Regions from separate parts of the Symbiobacterium terraclitae genome, predicted to be linked through region 1. Evidence: riboswitches for the same ligand, from Rfam matches in the RefSeq annotation. Region 1 holds a riboswitch; the other holds the start of a gene.
The links. A riboswitch is a leader RNA that binds a small molecule or an ion and turns the genes downstream of it on or off. The one in region 1 is predicted to bind glycine.

Region 1 (11,440 bases):
GCGCCGCCGTGGCGACGCCGGCGGCCGTCAGGCCAAGGAACCCTCGGCGACTCGTCCGGTACTTCAGGGCTCGATCCAGTAGACTGTTCACGAGTGCCTTGTCCTCCTTTCTGTTCAGACCTGGTTCCAACCGGGAGCGGGAGGACCGCGCCCGAAAACCCTGGCGAGACGTCACGCCTCGGCGGCCGGCTCCCGCAGCAGCTCCTGCAGCAGTGCGCAATCGATCGCCAGGAAACCGTTCAGGATCTGCGCCATGCCCCTGTAGAAGTCGGTCCGGGCGCTGCGCACCACGTCAGCGGCAAACTGCGGCACCCAGGCCAGCATGTGCTCCTCCAGGAAGGCCAGCTGATCGCCCAGCAGCGCAACGAGAGCCTCACCCTCACCGCACTCTGCGTGCCTCAGGGCCATGCGGGTGGTCTGGTGCATGAAGTCGAGCTCCAGGCCGATGTGGTCGTCCGGCTCGGCCGGGTACCCGGGCGCCTGCAGGCCGTACTTCAGATAGGCCTGGCGCACAGCCAGCGTCTCGGCCTGGAAGAGCAGGCGCTCCTTCGTGCGGTAGGCCGACTCCCACGGCGGGGCGGGCAGCTTGTAGGGACCGACGAACATGCGGGTGTAGTCCCAGTGAAGCTCGTCGTAGGCCGCATCCGAGGTGTTGCGGCTGTCAGCCAGGTAACCGGTCACGAGGACTGCGCCCTGCTCGATCTCCGCGCTCTCCTCCCGGTAGGGGAAGGACTCGATATGCCCGCCGTGGGCCAGCGAGAGGGCAAACCCCCGCTCGGGCTCTTGCCGGAAGGCTTTCCGGAGCAGTTCGTATGCGAACAGCCGGGCCTGGAGACACGCCGTGAGGGCTTCAGAGCCGAGCCTGGCTTCCGCGGTCGTGGCCATGGACGCCCACCTCCTTGTTCTGTCACTCACAAGCATGCTGTGAGCATGGTATCGTATACTTCGTAAACGGTATCCCTTTCATACTGCGAAGATAGGATGATACATATTCCGAGTATAGGGTCGTTGCTGCACTTCGCCATAGATGCAGACTAGTTCATTTCTCGATAGACGGTAAGGTAAACGTGACTGTGCCCCGTCTGCGGCAGACGGGGCAACTACGGACAACCGGTCTCCGGCACATGGCCCAATGTATCTACCCGGGACGTCGAGCGCAAACGAAGAGGAGCCAGGCATTCGCACCTGGCTCCGAAGGCTCCGGACCTCTTAGCGCGTGAGGACCAGCTTCATCCCGCCGATCATCAGGAGCACGCCGACCACCTGGGGCCAGCGGATGGGAATCGGGCCGGCGGTGCCCAGGCCAGCGGCGTCGATCAGCAGCGCCGTAACCAGCTGCACGGCGGTGATCAGGCTCAGGGTGGCGTTGGCGCCCACAGCCCCCGTGCCCACGATGACCGCGCTCACCACGACGGCGCCGCAGAGGCCGCCCAGCAGGCTCCAGGCGGGCGCGGCGGCGAGGCCGCCGGCCAGGCTGGAGAGGCTCTGGCCGCGCAGGGTCAGCAGCGTCACCACCAACATGGCGGCGGCACCCACGGTGAACGAGACCAGCGACGCCGGCATCGGGCGGATGTGCTGGGCCAGCGTCGCGTTGACGGGGGCCTGGAGCGCGCCCGCCACGCCCCCGACGACAATCAGCAGCCATGTGAGCCAGGATGCCATCGAACAGCCTCCTCGGTCAGTCCCGCACTGGGGAAGGGTCGATCTCCGTACTCTTCTGTGGCGGAGGGGGGAACTCCTCCGCCCGCCCGGTGCGGCAACGCGGCAGCCAGGCGGGGAACCCGCCTGGCTGCCTTCACCGTTCGGGTAAGCGGGGCCGCGTCCAGCGCTCCTGCCCTGCCCGGCCGCTACCCGATGAACCCGGCCTCGCGCAGCGCCGCCCGGGCCGCATCCAGGTCCTCGTCGGCCACCAGCACCACCGGGCCGGTGCAGCCCATGCCCGACCTGGCGTAGATGCCCTTCGCCCAGAGGCAGGTCACGGCCTCCTCCAGTTGCAGGATCTCCACGCCGGGGATCTCGGCGGTCGCCACCTTCGCGGGCGGCGGCGACACCGGAGCCGCTCCGCCCTGCCCGCCGGTCCCGGCGGCGCCCCCGGGCGGTGCGCCCGCCCGGCCGGCGGCGGCGTGCCGCGCGGCCAGCAGGCGGTCCAGCCCGGCCGCCTGGGCCGCGGCGCACTCCGCCGACTTCCACTGCAGCAGCCCGCCCCGGGCCATGTCGCCCGCGTAGCGAATGGCACCCGCGATCACCGGCGCGCCGGACGCCCGGCTGATGATGTGCACGATCTGCTGCTGCGCCGGTCCCACGCCCGGGCCGTAACCGTAGCCCGTCGCCTCGTAGCTGCCGCCGGTGGCGCCGGCCGAGAGCAGCTTCATCAGCAGGTTGCCCGTCAGGCTGTCGGTCACCAGCACGTCGGGCTCGCCGGTGAGCACGTCGTTGCCCCGCATCAGGGAGCCGCCGTCCGCCCGCCGGGACGCGGCCCAGCGCAGCGGGTACCCGGCCTGGCGCATCTCCTCGAGGATGCGCTCGGCCTGCGGCGCGCCCTCCACGTTGAGCACGCCCACCGTCGGCTCGGAGAGCCCCAGCGCCCGGGCCACGGCGATGCCGTAGACCGCGGAGCGGACCATCGCCTCCACCCGGTCGGCCGCCGCCGTTCCGGTGGTACAGGCGATCAGCATCTCCCGCCCCCGGGCGGGGGTGACCACGCGGCCCACCGTCGCCACGCCGATGGGGAAGGGGTAGTGCAGCGTGACCGCCGCGGCCAGCTCGCCGGAGGCCAGCAGCCGCTCCATGACCCGGTGCTCCGCCGTCAGCGCCGCCGTGGCGCATGATGGCTCGTCGCACGCCGGCACATCCACATGGCGCAGGGCCGTCGGGCGGCCCGGCGTGCCGATCAGCACGACCTCGAGGTCGGGCCACTGCCGCTGGGCCTGCTCGGCCCCCCGCAGCACCTCCTCCTCACCCAGTTCGCTGCCGTGCAGGGTGATGCCGACCGCCGTGCGGGCGGGCTGCCTGGCCGGCCCGCCGGGCGCCCCCACCGGCTCCTCCGCCGGCTTGCCCGGGTTCCGCTCCAGCAGCACCGAGACACCGTCAAACAGGTTGGTCATGCGGCCGAGGAAGAGCGACCCCTTGCCGATGATCATCGCCCGCTGGATCTCACCGGCCATGATGGCCTCCCGTACCGGCCCGATCACCGGTACCCCGGAGGGGATGTGCCCCTGGGTGGGCGCGAAGCCGGGCATGCCGTGGGCCGCGACGAAGGCGGGCAGCTCCGCCCGGCCGATCTCGCCCCGCTTCACGGCCAGGGCGGCGATCAGCTTGTAGTTGGACTGGGGCACGTCGCCGGCCCCGGCAGGCTCGGTGAGCTCCGGGTTCTGCATCTCGACGCCGTAGCGGTCGACATCGGTCAGCTTCAGACCGGCCCGGTCCAGCGGCTCGGTGACCAGCGCCTCCATCACCGCCTGGGGCGAGGAGCCGGAGCCGATCTTGTGCCGGCCCACCACGTCCAGCCGCACCCGGGGGCTCACATAGTCGTCGGCCGAGAGGTGGATCGCGAAGGCGCCGATCACGTCCTCCAGCGCCGGCAGCCCCTTGGCCACGTGGTCGCGGGAGTTGAGCCCCAGCTTGGCCGGCGTCCCGCCGGCCAGCACCACCACGTGCCGGTAGACGCCGGCCCGGATGAGGGCCGCGGCCTCGATCAGCGCGTGGGTGGGGCCGGCACAGAAGGAGCGGGTGTCCGAGCCGGTGGCGTTCACGCAGCCGGCCATCTCGCCGATGGCCTTGGCGAAGTTGCCGCCGCCCCGCTGGTTCATGTCGCCGCAGGCCTCTTCGGAGCACTCGATGATGTACTCCACGTCTTCCGGGTTGACGCCGGTCTTCGCGAACAGGTGCTTCAGCCCGAGGACCGCCGAGGCCTTGGTCACCAGGTTCTCCAGCATCACGTGGCTGGAGAGCGTCTCGTCCTGCTCGTGCGCCCGGCGGACGACGCCCACGAGCCTGTCGCCCAGGTAGAGCGGCGCGGCGTGCTCCTCCAGCAGCCGCCGGAGCTCGGTCAGGTCCTTGCCCGGCCCCAGCCGTGCGGCGTCCGCGGCCCAGAGCGGGTGGGCGGCCAGCCGCTCCGCCATCGCGGCGGCAAAGCCTGCCTCCAGGTGCACCAGGTCAAACGTGTCCACCAGGCGCAGGAGCGCCAGGAACTCGTCCTCCGGCATCATCTCGCCGTAGCGGGCCTCCCGCTCCGCCCCCTCCACGGGGTGCTCGTACCAGGGGCGGGGGATCCGGGCCAGCTCGTCCGGCCGGAGACGGCCCAGGTAGGTCTGATTCGGCGGATAGGCCAGGGCGTCCGCGTAGCTGCGCAGGTGCTGCGGCAGCCTGGCCAGGTACGCGCTGTCGGGGTGCATCCGGCGCTCCATGGCCGGCGTGGTGCCGTAGTGCACGAGCAGGTTGGGGGCGTGGATCAGACAGTATGAGACCCCTCGGATGACGGGCTCCGTCATGCGCATCACACTCCTTGTTGGGGCGCCGGGGGCCGGGCCCCCAGGTACCGAAGGGGCGCCGTGCTCCACGACGCCCCCTCCGAGTCTCGGTCTTACTCGAACACCGTCTGTCCGTCCACCGGGGTGGTCAGGGCGTTCAGGGCCTTCATGACCAGCCGGCGGCGCAGGGCTCGCTCCTCGTCGGGCGGCAGCGCCGGGTTGCCCAGCGGGTGGGGGATGGCCACCGCAGGCACGATCCGGTTGGCGCCCACCGTCAGCGAAATCGGTACCACGGTGCACACGTGGACCACGGGGATGCCCGCCCGCTCGATCTCCTTCACCATCGTTGCTCCGCAACGAGTGCAGGTCCCTCAGGTGGAGGTGAGGATGACGGCGTCTACCTCGTACTTGCGCAGGTCCTCGGCAATGGCCTGTGCGTACGCCCGGGCGTTGGCCACCGAGGTGCCGTTGCCCACGGTCGCGTACCAGTAGTCGTGCAGCTTGCCGATCACGCCCTCCCGCTCCAGCTCGCGCATCACGTCCACCGGCAGCACCCGGTCGGCGTCGGCGTTGGCGTAGGTCGGATCGTAGCCGCCGTGGGCGGTCTGGTGGGTCTCGGCGGTCAGGTCGTTCGTATCACCCAGGTAGTACTTGCCGAACTTGGAGGCCGAGGAGGATTCGATGTGGTCGGGGTTCCCCTTCGGCACGATGCCGCCGGAGGTGACCAGGGCGATCTTCGCCTTGCTGAGGTCCTTCACCGGCGGGTTCGGCGGCACCCGGTCGAAGGAGGGCATCGGGTACTCGGTGGTGTAGGGCTCGCCCTTCAGCTTCTGCACCAGCATCGCCACCGCCCGGGCGGACCCCCGCTCGGCGACGAACTCGTTCACCCGGAGGCCCCGCTCCAGATAGGTGCCCGGCTCGGGCTCGAGTCCGGCGGCCAGCCGCTTCACCAGGGCGGCCATGGCCGGCACGGCCGTCCGCATGGAGGCTGCGGAGTTGCCGGTCTCCACCACCCAGGCGTACCGGCGGTAGACCTCGACGCCGGGATTCTCCGGGTACATGCCCGTGACGACGGGGATCTTCAGGTTCTTGCTGACCACCTCGGCCACGGCACCGCAGGCCATGCCGTAACGCCCGGCGTTGAAGGCCGGGCCGGCGATCACAAGGTCGGGCTCGTGCTGCCGGATCAGGTCGAGCACGGTCTGCTTGGCCTCCTCCAGGTTCTCGTTGAACCAGGAGTCGCCGCAGATCACCGTGGCCACGATCTCCGCAGTGCCGGCCAGCGCAGCGTTCAGGGCCTGGCCGGGACCCACGGGGCCGGGGCGGAGCTCCGGACGCACGTCGGCCTTCTCCTCGCCGCCGATGCCGCCGAAGAACTGGTTGATGTAATGCACGATCCGCACGTATGACCCCCCTCTACCAGGCGGCGTACTGCTCGCGGATGGACCGGACCTCCTGCACGATCGCGTCCACGTCGAGCACCATCTCCATCAGGGAGACCTGCTCCTCGTAGACCTTCGGATCGACCTGCTCGCGGATCTCGGGCTCGAAGATGTGATACGCCTTGAGTCCCAACTGGACTCCGGCCAGTGGACCGGCCCAGGCGGGGTCGCCGTTGCTGACCGTCTCCGCCGCCAGCCCCGAGGCCTCGGCCTCGGCGCCGCCCAGGATGACCACGAGGTCTTCCTTCGGATACTTCTCAGCAAACTCCTTGACCCGGCGCTGGTTCTCCATGTCCATGGCCCCTGCGCTCGTTCAGACGAAGCACTCGGTGGAGGCGAAGAGCACCTCTGCGCCTGCGCTGCGGATGCAGGCTTCCAGCGCCGGACCCGGAATGCCGTCCCGGTCGCCGAGGATGATCGCCTTCTTCCCCTTCAGCTGCATGGTCTCACTTCCTTTACCTAGATCGTCCGCGCCGAGAGGCGGGAGAAGCCCAGCTCGTTGGTGGCCCCGGTGATCACCTGGATCTCGGCCTCGATGGAGCCGTCGGGCCGCAGCGAACCGTCCCAGCCGCCGGCGATGACGCTTACCTGCTCGGGGTAGCCGATGACCTTCTCCATGGGTGGCAGCACCACCACGGCGTTGGCGTTGCCGGCCGTCACCACGGCGTCGGCCCTGGGCGTCGCGTCTGCCAGGGACTGCGACGCGCCGTCCCGGCCGGCGTACTCGTCGGTGATCAGCACCGTCTTGACGCCCTTCTCCTCGAGCTTGCGGCAGTTCATCATCAGGTCGGTGTCGGGGTTGCCAAACCCCTCCTCGGTGACGATGGCGCCGTCGGCCCCCAGCATCTGCACCAGCTTGGCGGCGTAGCTGGAGGAGCGCTCCTTGTCAGCCAGGGTGACGTTCTCGTTGGTGATCACCACGCCGATGAAGTTCAGGTCCTTGCCGTGTCGGGCGTAGAGGTCCTCGATCACCGGCGAGTTCTGGTGGTGGTACGTGGTGTTCTTGTCGCAGGCGGAGACGCAGTTGCCGCTGACGATGGCCCCGTCGAAGACCTCCGTCGGGGAGATCAACGTCGGCAGGATCCGCTTGGCGTCCACGCCGTAGACGTACGTGTCGTGCAGCAGCCCCTGGGACTGGAGCATGTAGACGTAGACCACCTTCGGCAGGCCCGGGTAGCGGGCGATGGCCTCGGGCAGCGGCAGGTGCTCGTAGGTGACGACCTCGTCGGGCTCCACCGTGCGGCCGGCCTCGCCCAGGTAGGCCGCGGCCTTCAGGCCCGCGATGCGGAGCGCGGCCTCGTGCTCGTGCTGCGTCAGCCCCTCCCTGGGGGTGGCGTGCACGGTCAGGTTGATCAACTGCGAGAACGGCGTGTACGCCGCGCCCGGGCCCGACATGTCGATCAGCCCCTCCTGGAAGCCGACGATCTTGCCGGTGGTCACGACGGCGCAGCCCTTCAGCACGTGCGTGCGGCCCTCCCCCACGGTCTCCACCTTGCTGGTGAAGCCGGGGAAGACCCCGCCGGGGCCGGAGACCTTGACCCGTGGCTCGATGACGTCCTTCACCGGGATGATCCGCACCGACTCGCCCGGTCGGGCGATGTCCAGCTCCACGGCGGTCAGCCGCTCGTCCTGCAGCAGCAGGGCGGTCAGCTCGTCCCGGTTGACGGTGAGGACGCCGCCCTCCACCCGTGTGGCGCTGCCGAAGCGCACATGGCGGATGTGGATGCGGCCCAGTTCCAGCTTCATACTTCCAGCCTCCTCACACCAGCCGTTTCAGCTCCGCTTCGATCGCCTCCGCCGTGCAGGCCTCGGCGCCCGCCAACTCCGCCACCTTCTGGCCGTCGCGGTAGAACTGGAACGTCGGCAGGCCCAGAACCCGCTGGCTGATGGCCAGCCGCCGGTTCTCCAGCACGTTGACCTTGGCGAACTTCACCCGGTCGCCGTAGGCCGCGGCCATCCGCTCCACCTCGGGCAGCAGCTCGCAGCAGGGCTCGCACTTGGGGCTCCACCAGTCCACGACCACCGCCCCCGGGGCCTGGAGCACCTCCTGCTCAAACGTCTCCTTGTTCACCTCCAGCATCCGTCTCTCACCTCCGTCGTCGCAGGTCTTGTCAGGTCCTTGCCGGTATGTGTCCCTCCACCCACTCGGCCAGATGGTTGAAGTCCTCCGTCAGGGTGGCCAGGGGGATACCCTTGTGGAAGAGCATGATGGCAGGCACGTCGCTCACGCCCAGCCGGTTGGCCGTGCGGGCCGACTTGTAGCAGTCGATGCGGGCGAGGCGCATCTGGCCGCCCAGACCGGCGACCACCTGCTCCGCCTGCCGCAGCACCTCGATGGAGAGCGGGACAGCGGGGCTCCAGAAGACGGCCAGCACCGGCTCCTCCGGCTCCAGGAGGTCGCGGTTCACCTGCTCCTCCTCGGCCAGGAACTTCTCAGCGGCGCATGCGGCGATGGCGCCGTCCGCGGCGGCGGTGACGATCTGCCGGAGCCACTTGCGGCGGGCGTCGCCCGCGACGTACACGCCGTCGATGCTGGTGGCCATCGTGTCCGGGTCGGCGATGATGTAGCCCCGGCCGTCCAGCTCGACGCCGGTGCCCTTGAGGAACTCGGTGCGCGGCACGGTGCCCACGAAGATGAACACGCCGTCGCAGGGCAGGACCGTCTGCTCACCGGTGGCCAGGTTCCGGAGCAGCACGCCGGTGACGATCTCGTCGCCCTGGATCTCCTCCACCACGCTCTGCCAGATGACCTTGATCTTGGGGGTGGCGAAGAGCCGCTCCTGGGCGGCCTTGTTGGCGTCCATGGTGCCCTCGGGGTGGATGCAGATCAGCGTGACGCTGCTGGCGAACTTCGTCAGGTAGATGGCCTCCTCCACCGCCGCGTCGCCGTTGCCGACCACGACCACGTCCAGGTCGGTGTAGAAGTCGGCATCGCAGGTGGCGCAGTAGGAGACGCCCTTGCCCCGGAACCGCCCCTCGCCCTTTACGCCCAGCATGCGGGGCTCGGCGCCGGGGGCGAGGATGACCGCCCGGGCCTCGTACTCGTCGCCCTTGCGGGTGCGAATCGTCTTGATGGGCCGGTCGAGCTCCAGCGCGGCGACGTCAGCCCGCACGATGGTGGCGCCCAGCGACTCGGCGTGGGCCCGGAACTGCTGCATCAGCGCGGGCCCCGTGGTGCGGCCGGCCCCGGGGTAGTTCTCCACCTCCTCGGTGGACGCGGCCTGGCCGCCCGTCCGCCCCTTCTCGATCAGCAGGGTCTTCATCCGGGCCCGGGCGCCGTAGATGGCTGCGGTGAGGCCTGCGGGTCCGCCGCCGACGATGACGAGATCGTAGCGATCAGCCATGGTACTCCTCCCCCATCGATGCTGCATTCCCATCCATGTGAAAAAGGGAACGACCAATCAGATGGTCGTTCCCCTGTCTCCCTGACCTGAGAGTTTGGCCCTGCGGGAGGCCTTGCTCCTTCGGTGCCGCACGCAGGCGGCTCTCCAGAGGGGGGGTTGCGCAGCGCGCCCAGCAACGGTCCTGATGCCTGAGAGTTTCACCGGCAACCCGACCCGATGCCGGCTTGCTCCTTCGGCGCTTCCCGGAGGGAAGTCTCTCCCGCCGCTGACCCCGAGCATATATTTACTTCACTTTCAGGTTATACGTTGGAAAATTGTCGGTCAACTGACCCGTTGGCTTCATTGGAATGGCTCGTTTGCGGGCAGGGGGTGATACCAAAGGTCACGTGCCGCGCTCACGCCCGGGGCGCGCGGTGAAGCCCAGGCCGTCGAGCACCAGGAACATCACCCCGGTGAAGAGGAAGAGCCAGCGGAACTGCTTCGGCATGTTGAGCCAGCGGGGGATCAGGCTGAGAAAGCCCAGCGGCACCGAGAAGCGGAAGAGCGATGCGGCCAGCGCTGGCAGGATCGGGTGGCCGGCCAGCCGGAGGGCGATGGCGGCGGTCGGCACCACCAGCGGCGAGAGCCCGGCCAGGATCCAGATGGGATCGAAGGTGTCGAGCAGGCGGCCGGCCCGGATCACCTGCGGGATGACGTGAAGGACGGAGACCATCGAGACGTGGGCCCAGGAGATGACGGCGAAGCCGGCGCCGATGATGAACTGGACGCCCGGCTTCACCTCGGGCTCCAGCATGATCGCCAGCTGCAGGAAGGACCAGGCCAGCAGCGCCGCCACCAGCCCGCCCGCAAAGTAGGGCAGGTGGTAGGGGTAGCGGAGGGTGTGAACCGGTGCAACGTAGGCCGCCAGCGCGCAGAGCGCCGTGAGCACGAGCCTGTAGTAGACGCGGGCCACCGGTCCCCCTCCTCTCTCGGCTGCCGGGTCGTGCCCATCCCTTTCCAGTTCGCCTCCGGACGGCGCTTTCCTGCCCGGACGAGGCAGGGCGCCCTCGGCGGGCTGCCGGGCGGCCTTAGGGGTGGCCTCCGCCTTCAACCCGACGCCGCCCCCGGGAGGGGGCGGCGCCTGCCTGGCTATGCTCCTGCTTCGTGCTTCTTCTGTACAGCGGCGTAGACTTTGGTGGGCAGCCCGAAGATGTCGATGAAGCCCTTGGCCGCCTTGTGGTCAAACTTGTCGGCCTTGTCGTAGGTGGCGAGGTCGTAGGAGTACAGGGTGTAGGGTGAGGTGCGCCCGACGCAGAAGGCCGTGCCCTTGAAGAGCTTCACCCGCACCTTTCCGGTCACCGTCTCCTGCGACTTCTTGATGAAGGCGTCGAGCGCCTCCTTGAGCGGGTGGAACCAGAGGCCGAAGTAGACGAGCTCGGCGTACTTCTGCTCGAGGCCCAGCTTGAAGTGGTGCAGCTCCCGGGGCAGGGTGATGGTCTCCAGCTCCTTGTGGGCCAGGGTGAGCACGGTCGCGGCGGGCATCTCGTAGACCTCGCGCGACTTGATGCCCACCAGCCGGTTCTCCACGTGGTCGATCCGGCCCACGCCGTGCGCGCCGGCGATGGCGTGGAGCTTCTCGATCAGCGTCACCAGGTCCATGGCCTCGCCGTTGAGCGAGACCGGCACGCCCTGCTCGAAGCCGATCTCGACGTACTCCGGCTCGTCAGGGGCCTGTGCGGGGTTGACCGTCCACTCGAAGGCCTCCTCGGGCGCCTCGGCCCACGGGTCCTCCAGCACGCCGGCCTCGCAGGAGCGGCCCCAGAGGTTGACGTCGATGGAGAAGGGGTTCTCCTTGCCCACCGGCACCGGGATGTCGTGCTTCAGGGCGTAGTCGATCTCCTCCTCCCGGCTCCAGCCCCACTCCCGGACCGGCGCCAGCACCTGGATGCTCGGGTTGAGCGCGGCCACCGAGACCTCGAACCGGACCTGGTCGTTGCCCTTGCCGGTGCAGCCGTGGGCGACGAAGTCGGCTCCCTCCTGCTCGGCGATCTCCACCAGCTTCCTGGAGATCAGCGGGCGGGAGAGCGCGGCGGAGAGATAGTACTTGGACTCGTAGCAGGCGTTGGCCTGCAGCGTCGGGAGGATGAAGTCGTAGGCGAACTCCCGCTTGGCGTCGTGGACGTAGCTCTTCACCGCACCGATGGAG
Region 2 (11,440 bases), on a different contig from region 1:
GGGCGCTGCCCGCCGCCGCGGCGCTGGTGGCTGCCAACGGGCTTCTGGCGCCGGCCCTGCTCTCGCTGCTGCCCAACCCGCTGGGCGTCGGGCTGTTCGCAGCGCTGTGGCTGCCGCTGACCGCGGCGACCGGGGCCAACGCCGCGGCCGCCCTGGTAGTCGTCCTCGGCCTGAGGCGGGCGGGGTTCGGGTCATGAGGCGGCGGGACCTGTCCCTGGTGGACCTGCCCGGCGGCGGCCGGCTGGTCATCGCCTGCGACGCCGCCGGCGGCGTCGGGCCCAAGCCGGGCGATGCGGTCAAGGCGTCGGGTTATGTCGTCGGGCGGTTCACCGCCCGGGTGCCCCTGATGGAGGTGCTGGCCGCCGGCGCAGAGCCGCTGCACCTTGTGAACACCGCCTGCGTCGAGCCCGAGCCCACCGGCAGGGCGATTCTTCAGGGGATCTGTGACGAGGCTGCCCTGGCCGGCCTCACGGCGGGGCAGATCAACGGCTCATTTGAGAAGAACCTGCCGACGGTCCAGACTGGCCTGGGCGTCACCGTCGTGGGCTACCTGAGCCCGGGCCGGCACCTGCGCCGGGCGAGTCCCGGCGACCTGGTCGTCGCCGTGGGGCGGCCCAAGGTGGGTCCGGAGGTGCGGCCGGACGATCCCGAGCTGCCCGACCTGCCGCTGGTGAGGCGGCTCGCGGCGGATCCGCTGGTGCACGACCTCCTGCCGGTGGGCTCCCGCGGGATCGGCCCCGAGACGGTCGACCTGGCCTCGAGCGCGGGGCTGGCGGTCGACTGGGCGCCCGATGAGGAGGGCTTCCCCCGTGGGAAGTCGGCCGGCCCGGCGACCTGCCTGCTGGTCGCGGCGGCTCCCCGTGCGCTGCCCGGGCTGGCGCTCTCCCTGACCCGGCCCTGGGCGGTCGTCGCCCAGCTGAGCTCGCAGTTCTATTCCAGTTAGTCGACTCTTGGAGGTGTGTCGCATGAAGAAGCGTTGTCTCGTATCGTTTGTGCTCTCCCTGCTGCTGCTGGTCGGCCTGCTTGCGGGGTGCGCGGGCAATCCGCCGGCGACCGGAGGGGCGAACGGTGCCGCGGCGGGCATGGATATCCAGCCCGGTGCACGCGGGAGCGACGGTGCAGCAGCTTCGGGCAGCCAGTCCGGGTCCGGTGGTCGCGACGGGGCTGCGGCCTCGGGAAGCCAGCCAGGGTCCGGTGGGAGTGCCGTGTCCGACGCCTCGGGCAGCCAGCACGGTGCAGGTGAGCCCAACCCGGCTGCCAACGCCGGCAGCCGGCACACGGCCGGCGGGAACGCCGCATCCCAGGGATCCGGCGAGCAGGCGGCGGGCACCCCCGGGAGGCCCGGGGACAAGCAGACGACCTATCCGATCGCCGTCACGGACGGGGCCGGGCGGGCGGTCACCATCCAGGCCGAGCCCACGCGGGTGATCTCCGTCGCCCCCTCCAACACGGAGCTGATGTTCGCCCTCGGCAAAGGCGGCCTGCTGGTGGGCCGCTCCGACTGGGACGACTACCCGCCCGAGGCCGGGGAGATCGAGTCCATCGGCGGCTTCTACCCGCCTGATTACGAGAAGATCATCGCTCTCGAGCCCGACCTGATCCTGCTCACCGGCGGCTCCGTGGAGGCCCGGGAGAGGCTGGAGAACGCGTACGGCCTGACCACGCTCGTGCTGGACCCGGCCAACTTCGCCGAGCTCTACGACGGCATCCTCATGCTGGGCCGGGTGGTGAACGCGCAGGAGGCGGCCGAGCGGCTGGTGGCGGAGATGCAGCGCGAGGTCAGGGCGATCGAGGAGAAGGCCGCCACCGCGGCCACCCGGCCCGTCGTCTTCTACGAGGTCTGGTATGACCCGATCATCACGGCAGGGCCTGGCTCCTTCATCGACGACATGATCCGCATCGCCGGCGGCACGAATGCAGCCGCCTTCGCCGGCGAGCCCTGGCCCGCCATCTCGCTGGAGGAGTTGGTGGCCGCGGATCCCGACATCATCGTCGCCCGCTCGGAGGGGGCTGCCCAGGAGGCCCGGCAAAGGGCGGGCTGGGAATCGATCACCGCGGTGCGGGAGGGCCGGGTGCTGGGGCTGCCCGACGAGAACATCGTGGTGCGTCCCGGACCCCGCCTGATCCAGGGGCTCCGGTGGTTCGCCCGGCACATCCACCCGGAGCTGTTCGGCCGGTGACCGGCCGGGGAGCCCCCATCGGAAGGGAGCGTGCCTACGGGATGGCAGGACTGATCCTGGTGATGGGCGGCGCCCGGAGCGGGAAGAGCCGGTGGGCTGAGCGCCTGGCCTCGGCGCACCGGCGGGTCGTCTACCTGGCCACCGCGCAGCCGGGCGACGCCGAGATGGCTCAGCGGATCGCCAGGCACCGGGCGGACCGCCCCGCCCACTGGCGTACAGTGGAGGAGCTGTTCTCGCCGGGCGCTGCGCTGGCCCCGGCCCTGGACGCAGAGCCGGCGGACGCCGTGCTCCTGGACTGCGTCACCATGCTCCTCTCCAACCACCTGCTCCAGGCGGAGGAGGGGTTCGAGGAGCGGGCGAGGCGGGAGCTGACGCAGCTGCTCCGCCTGGCACAGGAGCGCGGGCTCGTGCTGATCGCGGTGACGAACGAGGTCGGGGCGGGGGTGGTGCCTGAGCACCGGCTCGGGCGACTCTTCCGCGACGCCCAGGGACGGCTGAACCAGTGGCTGGCGCGGGAGGCGGAGCAGGTCTGGGCCTGCATCGCCGGCATCGCCGTCGACCTGAGGCAGATCGGGGCGGTGATCCCATAACGGAGGGGGGGCGGATGGTGCAGGGAGTTCCCTGGTTCCTGCCGCTGATCGCCCTCGCGCTGGATGCGGCCGTGGGCGACCCCGCCTGGCTGCCCCACCCGGTGGTGCTGATGGGCCGGGTTGTCCGCCCGGGCGAGCGGTGGCTGCGCTCCACGCGGCTGCCGCTCAGGGCTGGCGGGACGGTCCTCGCCCTGCTGCTGCCGCTGGCCTCCTGGGGATGCACCTGGCTCCTCATCCGCCTGGCCGCCGGCGTACACCCCTGGCTCGGGCTGGCCGCGGAGGCCTGGCTGTTCAGCACGTGCCTGGCCGCCCGCTCTCTGGCCGAGCACGCCCTGGCGGTCTACCGGCCCCTGGGGGCAGGGGATCTGGCCGGGGCGAGGCGGCGGGTGGGGCTGATCGTGGGGCGGGACACCGAGGCGCTGGACGCCGTCGAGGTCACCCGGGCGGCGGTGGAGACCGTGGCGGAGTCCACCTGCGACGGGGTGATCGCACCGCTCTTCTGGGGGCTGATCGGCGGTGCGCCGCTGGCCATGGCCTACAAGGCGGTCAACACCCTGGACTCCATGGTGGGCCACCGGGACGAGCGGTACCGGGAGTTCGGCTGGGCCTCCGCCCGGCTGGACGCCCTGGCGAACCTGGCGCCGGCCCGGCTGAGCGCCCTGCTGCTCGCACTGGCAGGGCTCTCGCCGGGTGCGCTCGGCATCGCCCTGCGGGACGCCCGGCTGCACCCCAGCCCCAACAGCGGCTGGCCCGAGGCGGCGATGGCCGGCCTGCTCGGGGTGCGGCTGGGCGGGCTCAATTCCTACGGCGGGGTGCCCGAGCGGCGGGCCTACATGGGCGACCCGCGCCGTCCGCTGGAGCCGGAGGACATCCCCCGCGCGGTGCGGTGGATGTGGCTGGCGACGGTGCTGGGGACCGGCCTGGGAGCCCTGGCGCTGTGGAAGATTGCGTAGGAGGTGGCCTGGTGCGCATCGCACTTGCGTTTCTCACCCGGTTTCCGACAGGCCGCGTGGTCACTGACGACCCCATGCGGGACCTCGGCCGGGCAGCGGGCCTGTTCCCGCTGGTCGGGCTGCTGGTGGGCGCCGCCGGCCTCGTCGCCTACCTGGCGGGGCGGGCGCTGTTCGGTCCGGCCGTGGCGGCGGTCGCGGCGGCCGGCGCCGGCCTCTGGGCCTCGGGGGCGCTCCACCTGGACGGCCTCATGGATACTGCCGACGGCGTGCTCTCCGGCCGCGACCGGGAGCGAATGCTCGAGATCATGAAGGACTCCCGCGTCGGGGCGATGGGGGTGACGGCCGGGGCGCTCGCCCTGCTGCTGCGGGTCGCCCTCCTCCTGGAGCTGGACCCGGGCCGGGCAGCCCCGGCGTTGCTGGTCGCCCCTGCCCTGGGGCGGATGGTGATGCCGCTCGCGGCCGTGCAATGGCCGCCGGCCCGTTCCTGGGGACTGGGCTCTGCCTATGTCCGGCACGTGGGGCGGCCACAGGCGGCTGCGGCCCTGCTCAGCGGGCTGGCGCTGGCTCTGGCCCTGCCTGCAGCTGCGGTGGAGCTGCAGCGCGTCCTGGCCGCGGCTGCGCCGGAACTGACCCTGCCGCACGGCCTCGCCGCGGCTGCGCCGTCGGGGGCCCTCACCGCCGCGCTGCGGGGGCTGGGCGCATGGGTGGCGGCGCTGGGGGTCTGCTTCGGCTGTGGAGGGTGGCTGGCCCGGCGGCTCGGCGGCCAGACGGGGGACACCTACGGGGCGCTCTGCGAGCTGGCCGAGCTGGCCGCGCTGGCCTGCTTCGGCGTGGCTGCGGGGGAGGTGGGTTGATGGTCGAGAGGCCTCCCCTGCACGGCGGGGACCTCGAGGCGGCCCGGGCGCGCTGGGCCGAGCCGTCCGGGGGCTTCCTCGACTTCAGCGCCAACATCAACCCGCTGGGGCCGCCGCCCCGGGCGGTCGCTGCCGCGCAGGGGGCCCTGTCTGGCATCGCACACTACCCCGAGCCCTTCGCCCGCCGCCTGCGGGCGGCCCTGGCCGGGCGACACAGGGTGCAGGAGCCGATGGTCCTGGTGGGCAACGGCGCGGCTGAGGTGATCTATCTGCTGCTCCGGCTCGCACGGGGGTGTCGGGTGGCCGTCCCGCAGCCGGGCTTTGCCGAGTACGAACGGGCGGCGCGCGCTGCCGGGGCGCGCCCGGTTCCCGTCGCCCACGACCGCACGGAGCCGCCGCCCGGTGTGGGGCGTGGGGACTGGTGGATCGTCTGCAATCCGCACAACCCCACCGGCCACCTGTTCACGCCGGCCGGGTTGCTCCGGATGGCGGAGCGGACCAGGGCGACCCTGCTGGTGGACGAGGCGTTCGTCGACCTGACCGACGCCGGCGAGGCGGGGTCAGTGATCCCCTGGGTGGCGGAGCGGCGGAATCTTGTCGTCGTCCGCTCCCTGACGAAGTTCTACGCCCTGCCCGGCCTGCGCGTGGGCTACGCGGTGGCCCCGCCGTGGATGGTGGCCGCGCTGGATGCGGCCCGGGATCCGTGGAGCGTGAGCGGCCCGGCCCAGGCCGCGGCGCTTGAGGCACTGCACGATCGGGAGTACGCGGCACGCACCCGGCGCTGGGTGCGGGAGGAGCGGGCCTACCTGGCCGGGGAACTCGCCAGCCTGCCGGGCTTTGTCGTCTACCCGCCATCGGCCAACTTCGTGCTGGTGCGCGCCCCCCTTCCGGCACATGAGATCCAGGAGCGCCTGGGGCCGCTGGGGATCCTCATCCGGGACTGCCGCTCCTTCGCCGGGCTCAGCGCGTTCCACATGCGGCTGGCCGTGCGCACCCGTGCGGAGCACGAGCGGCTGGTGGCCCACCTGCGCCGCGTCGCAGAGGAGGTGGCCAGACCGTGAGGTTCACGCTGTACCTTGTCCGCCACGGAGAGACGGCCGCCAACGCCGAGGGGCGCTATATCGGCTGGGGGGAGCACCCGCTGAGCAGGGCGGGGGAGGCCCAGGCCAGGCTGGCCGCCAGGTACCTGAGCCGGTGTCCCGTCACGTGCATCCGCACAAGCGACCTCCAGCGGTGCCTGCAGACGGCCGGGCGCATCGGGGAGGCCACGGGCCTTACGCCTGTGCCCGACCCCCGGCTGCGGGAGCTCGACTTCGGCCGCTTCTCCGGGCTGACCCACCATGAGATCGCCCGGCGGTGGCCGGGTGAGCTCGCGGCCTGGATGGCCGACCCGGAGCGGGCGTCTCCTCCCGGCGGGGAGAGCGTATCGTCGCTGCGCCGCCGTGCCCTCGCAGCCCTTCCCCGGCGCGATGGCGCCGTCGTGGTGACGCACGGCGGGGTGATCCGCACGCTGCTCGCCCACCTGACCGGCACGGGCCTCTGGGACTGGCAGGTGCCGCCGGGCGGCGTGGTCACGGTTCAGTGGGACGGGGCGCGCAGCCTGGGCAAGCCGGCGATCTGGCGGCCCGGCGGGTAGGAAGCACGGGGGCCGAGCACGCGCGGTGCTCGGCCCTCGTCTGATCACGCCGGCCGGGAGGTTGCGATGCTGATACCGGTGCCTGTGTGGTGTTCTGCCAGACACGCCAGCGCCGAGTGCCCGGGGTCTGTTGAGTTCACCGGGGCCTGCGTGTGGTCCGGTCCGCCCACGAGAGCGGAGGGGTGGACCGGACACCCCTTCGTTCGCCAGGTCAGTGGGATTTTCTGCCGAACTATGTCCGGTATACTTTACATTCCGGCTGGATTCTCGTACAATTGCCACGAAGGGTGATGAGATCGTGGCGAAGGATGAGATCGTGGCGAAGTATGAACTGCGCAACCGCCTGCGCGCCGCGCGGATCGAGCAGCATCTGTCGCAACAGGAGCTGGCAGACATGGCCGGCGTCACGCGGCAGACCATCAGCGCCATCGAAAACTGCCAGTACGTCCCCTCCACGCTCCTGGCCTTCGTGCTGGCCCGTTGCCTGGGGAAGGCGGTTACGGAACTGTTCTACCTGGAGGAGGTGACAGGTGATGAAAAAGCCCGATGTTGATGAGCGCACGGTGGCCGTCGACAACGCGGCAGGCAACCTCGGCTACAGGGTGATGGCCTGGCTCCTGGTGGCCGACCTCGCGGTTCACGGACTGTGGCCGGACCTGGTCTCGCTCAGGGGGTTTCCCCTGGACATTCCCGTCATCCTGGGGGCGGGGTGGCTCGCCTGGATCTGGTGCCGCGTGCGGGATGACACGATCTCGCGCCACCGTTTCGTCATCATCCTGAGCTCCTTCGGCCTTGCGGGAGCGATGGCGGTCGGGTTCGCCCTGTTGCGCCGGTGATGGGGACCGGACATGCCTCCCTGGGCGGCAGTCCGCATCCGCCACGTGGCGACCGGGCGTGAACAGGTGGTCCCCATCCCGGCTGGTTGCCGTAGCGGGTCGGGGGAGGTCGACTGGTCGCCGGAGGGTTCCGCCGCCGCGACCTACCTTGTGGGGGTGGACGAATCCACCAGGACCGTCGCCGCGGTGGTGCGGCAGGTGGAGAGCGAGTGGCGCCTGTCGCTCCACGCCCCTTCCGAGGCAGACCGGCGCTTCGCCATCCGCGACGCGCCCTTCTGGGTCACGGAGGTCTGGGCCGTGGTGAACACCATCCGGGCGGAAGTGGTGAACGACGTGACGCGGTACGAGCCGAAGGCCTGGCTCATGCGGCTCTAGAGGGGAGACCATGGGGTGTGCCGTACGATGATTGTCCGCAACCTCAACCGGGGCCTCGTCCTGGGCGACCGCATTCGCCGGGCTGATACCTTTCGCTTGCGCCTCCTGGGCCTGATGTTCCGCCCCGCCCTCGCCCCCGGCGAGGGGCTCTGGCTGGAGCCCTGCCGCCAGGTGCACACCCACTTCATGCGATTTCCGATCGACCTGCTCTTCCTGGACCGGGAAGGGCGGGTCCTGCGCGTCCTCGCGTCGTTCCCGCCGTGGCGAATCAGCCCGGCGGTTCCCGGTGCGCGGGCGGTGCTGGAGCTGCCCGCCGGGGCGTCCGGGGAGACCCGTCCGGGTGACCGGTTGGCGGTGTCCACCGAGGAGGATTTTTGGGTCTTCGTAGGGAATACTGTTGCCGACAATCCCCATAAAGACGGATGATGGACTCGGAAGAGACCCTCCCCTGAGGAGGGCGCCGAAGGAGCAATGCCCGGTCTGGCTGGGGGCGGGCAGAATCTCTCAGGCAGCGGCGACCGGGTCCGGACGGACTCTGAACCTCCGGGGGACAGGGCGCACAGCGGGCACGGGCCCGGGTGTCGGGTCTGTCCCCCTTTTGCCGCCCCGGAAGCGGAGTAGTGCCGCCCATTGGCTGGTAAGACTAAGCAAGGTGAAAGCGAGGTGTGGTGGTGAACGAATCACTGAAGCGGACGCCCCTCTACGAGTTGCACCAGAAGCTCGGCGCGCGCATGGTGCCCTTCGGCGGCTGGGAGATGCCGGTGCAGTACGCCGGCGTGATCGAGGAGCACCGGGCCGTCCGGCAGGCGGCCGGCCTCTTCGACGTCTCCCACATGGGCGAGTTCGAGATTTCGGGTCCGCAGGCGCTTGACCTGATCCAGCTGGTCAGCACCAACAACGCGGCGAAGCTTGCCGTCGGCGAGGTCCAGTACTCGCTGATGTGCTACGAGAACGGCACCGTAGTCGACGATATCCTGGTCTACCGGCTCGGCGAGCACCGGTACTGGCTGGTGGTCAACGCCGGCAACACCCAGAAGGACTGGGAGTGGATCAACGTCGCCCGGGAGCGGGCTGGGCTCAGGAACCTGGAGCTGGTCAACCGGTCGGACGAGATCGCCCTGCTCGCCCTGCAGGGGCCGAAGGCGGAGGAGATCCTCCAGCCGTTGGCGCCGGGTGCGGTGCTCTCTGAGATGGCCCCGTTCACCCACAAGATGGGCGTGACGGTGGCCGGCGTGCCGACCCTGGTGCTCTCCCGCACGGGCTACACCGGCGAGGACGGCTTCGAGATCTACGTGAAGGCCGGGGATGCTGCTGCCCTCTGGGAGGCGCTCCTGGAGGCGGGCGAGGACGAGGGGCTCCTGCCCTGCGGCCTGGGCGCCCGGGACACGCTCCGGTTTGAGGCCAAGCTTCCGCTCTACGGCCACGAGATCAGCGACCAGCACAACCCGCTGGAGGCGGGCCTGGGCTTCGCCGTGAAACTGAAGAAGGGCGTGGACTTCATCGGGCGGGAGGCCCTGGCGCAGATCAAGGAGCGGGGGCTTACCCGCAAGCTGGTGGGTATTGAGATGATCGACCGCGGCATCCCCCGGCAGGGCTATCCGGTGGCCGTGGGCGGCCAGACGGTCGGCGAGGTGACCACGGGCAGCTTCTCGCCCACCCTGGAGAAGAACATCGGCCTCGCCTACGTGCCCGTGGAGCACAGCGAAGTGGGCACCGAGGTGGAGGTCATCATCCGCGGCCGGGCGCTGAAGGCGCGGGTCGTCGAGACCCCGTTCTACCGCTCGCCGCACAAGCGCTAGGCGGCATGTCGAAAAACGTGGCACGAGGAGGACGCGCACGATGGCGAACGTTCCGGCGGATCTGAAGTACACGAAGGAGCACGAGTGGATCCGGGTTGAGGGCAACGTCGGCGTGGTGGGCATCACCTGGTTCGCCCAGGACCAGCTGGGCGACGTGGTCTTCGTCGAGCTGCCCGAGGTGGGCCGCGAGCTGAAGCAGAACGAGCAGTTCGGCGTGGTGGAGAGCGTGAAGACCGTCTCCGACCTGTACATCCCGGTCAGCGGCAAGGTGGTCGAGGTCAACACCAAGCTGGAGGGCTCGCCGGAGCTGATCAACCAGGATCCCTACGGCGAGGGCTGGATTCTGAAGATCGAGATCGCCAATCCGGCCGAGCTGGACAGCCTGCTGGACGCGGCGGGCTACGAGGCGTTCACCAAGGAGGGCTAGATGCGCTACATCCCGATTACGCAGGCCGACAAGGCGGCCATGCTGCGGGATATCGGCGTCAGTTCCACCGAGGAGCTCTTCGCTGCCAACATCCCGGCAGAGGTACGCCTGAACCGGCCACTGGACCTGCCCCCGGCCCTGACCGAGATGGAGATCCTGGCCCACCTGCGGGAGCTGGCCGCGCAGAACGCCGACACGGCGGAGTACGCCTGCTTCCTGGGCGGCGGCGCGTACGACCACTACGTGCCCGCCGCAGTCGACGCGGTGCTCCGCCGCGGCGAGTTCCTCACGGCCTACACCCCGTACCAGCCTGAGATCTCCCAGGGCGTGCTGCAGGCGATCTACGAGTACCAGTCCCTGATGTGCGAGCTGACCGGCATGGACCTCTCCAATGCCTCCATGTACGACGGCGCCTCGGCCCTGGCGGAGGCCGCCGGCATGGTGGTCAACCAGACCGGCCGGTCGAAGCTCCTGGTCGCCCGGTCGGTCCACCCGCACTACCGGCGGGTGGTGGAGACCTACATGCACGGCGTCGGCGTCGAGCTGATCGAGGTGCCGCTGGACGGCGTGACGCTGGACCTGAACCGCCTTGAGGCGCTGATGACCGACGAGGTCGGCGGACTGCTGCTGCAGACCCCCAACTACCTGGGCTACCTGGAGCAGGTGCGGCAGATCGAGGCGATCGTGCACCGGATGAGCGGCCTCTTCGTGGTGGCCGTCGACCCGGTCTCCCTGGGCCTGCTCGAGGCGCCGGGCCACTACGGCGCGGACATCGTCGTCGCGGAGGGCCAGGGGCTCGGCGTTCCCCTCTCCTACGGCGGGCCCTACCTGGGCATCCTGGCCACCCGGGAGCGCTTCGCCCGCAAGATGCCCGGCCGCATCGCCGGCGCCACGGTGGACAACCGCGGCCAGCGCGGCTTCGTGCTGACCATGCAGGCGCGCGAGCAGCACATCCGCCGCGAGAAGGCCACCTCCAACATCTGCACCAACCAGGCGCTCATCGCCCTGGCGGCCACGGTCTACCTGGCCCTCGTCGGCAAGGAGGGGCTGCGCGAGGTGGCCAACCTCTCGCTGCAGAAGGCGCACTACGCGGCGCAGCAGATCGCGGCCCTGCCCGGCTGGCGGCTGGCGGGCAGCGCACCGTTCTTCAAGGAGTTCACCGTGCTCGCCCCCGCACCGGCGCAGGCGGTCAGCCGGCACCTGCTGGGCCACAAGATCCTGGGCGGCATCGACGCCGGTGCGGCCTATCCGGAGCTCCTGGACGGGGCGGCCGGCGCCGTCACACTGGCGGTCACCGAAAAGCGGACCCGGGCGGAGATCGACCGCCTCGTGGCTGCGCTCGGGGAGGTGAAGTAGGATGGCCCTGGTACCGCTGCTCTTCGAACAGTCGACCCCGGGCAAGCGGGCGGTGACGTTCCCCGCGCCGGACGTGCCGGCCGTGGAGATCTCCGAGGCGATTCCGGCGGACCTGCTCCGCCAGGTGCCCCCGGCCCTGCCCGAGCTCTCGGAGGTCGAGGTCGTCCGCCACTTCACCCAGCTGAGCCGGCTCAACCACGGGGTGGACGTGGACTTCTACCCCCTGGGCTCCTGCACGATGAAGTACAACCCGAAGGTAAACGAGGAGGCAGCCCGCATCCCGGGCTTCGCCCTCACCCACCCCATGCAGCCGGCCGAGACGGTGCAGGGCAACCTGAAGTTGCTGCACACCCTGGAGCGGTGGCTCTGCGAGGTCACCGGCATGGACCGGATGACCTTCCAGCCCGCCGCCGGCGCCCAGGGCGAGCTGACCG

Region 2: another riboswitch for glycine. It lies ahead of gcvT (glycine cleavage system aminomethyltransferase GcvT); the one in region 1 lies ahead of trxB (thioredoxin-disulfide reductase).

The regions. Positions count from the first base shown of each region.
Region 1 covers NZ_JAGGLG010000028.1:12,788-24,227, reverse strand. The annotation lists gene J2Z79_RS14165 (molybdopterin-dependent oxidoreductase) at 1-91, opposite strand, end outside; gene J2Z79_RS14160 (TorD/DmsD family molecular chaperone) at 172-885, opposite strand; gene J2Z79_RS14155 (DMT family transporter) at 1,210-1,662, opposite strand; gene grdC (glycine/sarcosine/betaine reductase complex component C subunit beta) at 1,848-4,490, opposite strand; gene grdB (glycine reductase complex selenoprotein B) at 4,583-5,872, opposite strand; gene grdA (glycine/sarcosine/betaine reductase complex selenoprotein A) at 5,886-6,353, opposite strand; gene J2Z79_RS14135 (glycine/sarcosine/betaine reductase component B subunit) at 6,371-7,657, opposite strand; gene trxA (thioredoxin TrxA) at 7,671-7,991, opposite strand; gene trxB (thioredoxin-disulfide reductase) at 8,023-9,255, opposite strand; glycine riboswitch at 9,319-9,413, opposite strand; glycine riboswitch at 9,422-9,527, opposite strand; gene J2Z79_RS14120 (hypothetical protein) at 9,638-10,207, opposite strand; gene J2Z79_RS14115 (argininosuccinate synthase) at 10,384-11,440, opposite strand, start outside.
Region 2 covers NZ_JAGGLG010000013.1:14,945-26,384, reverse strand. The annotation lists gene J2Z79_RS09125 (ECF transporter S component) at 1-197, shown strand, start outside; gene J2Z79_RS09120 (hypothetical protein) at 194-943, shown strand; gene J2Z79_RS09115 (ABC transporter substrate-binding protein) at 966-2,180, shown strand; gene cobU (bifunctional adenosylcobinamide kinase/adenosylcobinamide-phosphate guanylyltransferase) at 2,222-2,770, shown strand; gene cbiB (adenosylcobinamide-phosphate synthase CbiB) at 2,785-3,723, shown strand; gene J2Z79_RS09100 (adenosylcobinamide-GDP ribazoletransferase) at 3,735-4,577, shown strand; gene cobD (threonine-phosphate decarboxylase CobD) at 4,577-5,638, shown strand; gene J2Z79_RS09090 (histidine phosphatase family protein) at 5,635-6,213, shown strand; gene J2Z79_RS09085 (helix-turn-helix transcriptional regulator) at 6,512-6,766, shown strand; gene J2Z79_RS09080 (hypothetical protein) at 6,747-7,049, shown strand; gene J2Z79_RS09075 (hypothetical protein) at 7,062-7,424, shown strand; gene J2Z79_RS09070 (DUF192 domain-containing protein) at 7,452-7,850, shown strand; glycine riboswitch at 7,847-7,955, shown strand; gene gcvT (glycine cleavage system aminomethyltransferase GcvT) at 8,096-9,223, shown strand; gene gcvH (glycine cleavage system protein GcvH) at 9,264-9,650, shown strand; gene gcvPA (aminomethyl-transferring glycine dehydrogenase subunit GcvPA) at 9,651-11,006, shown strand; gene gcvPB (aminomethyl-transferring glycine dehydrogenase subunit GcvPB) at 11,008-11,440, shown strand, end outside.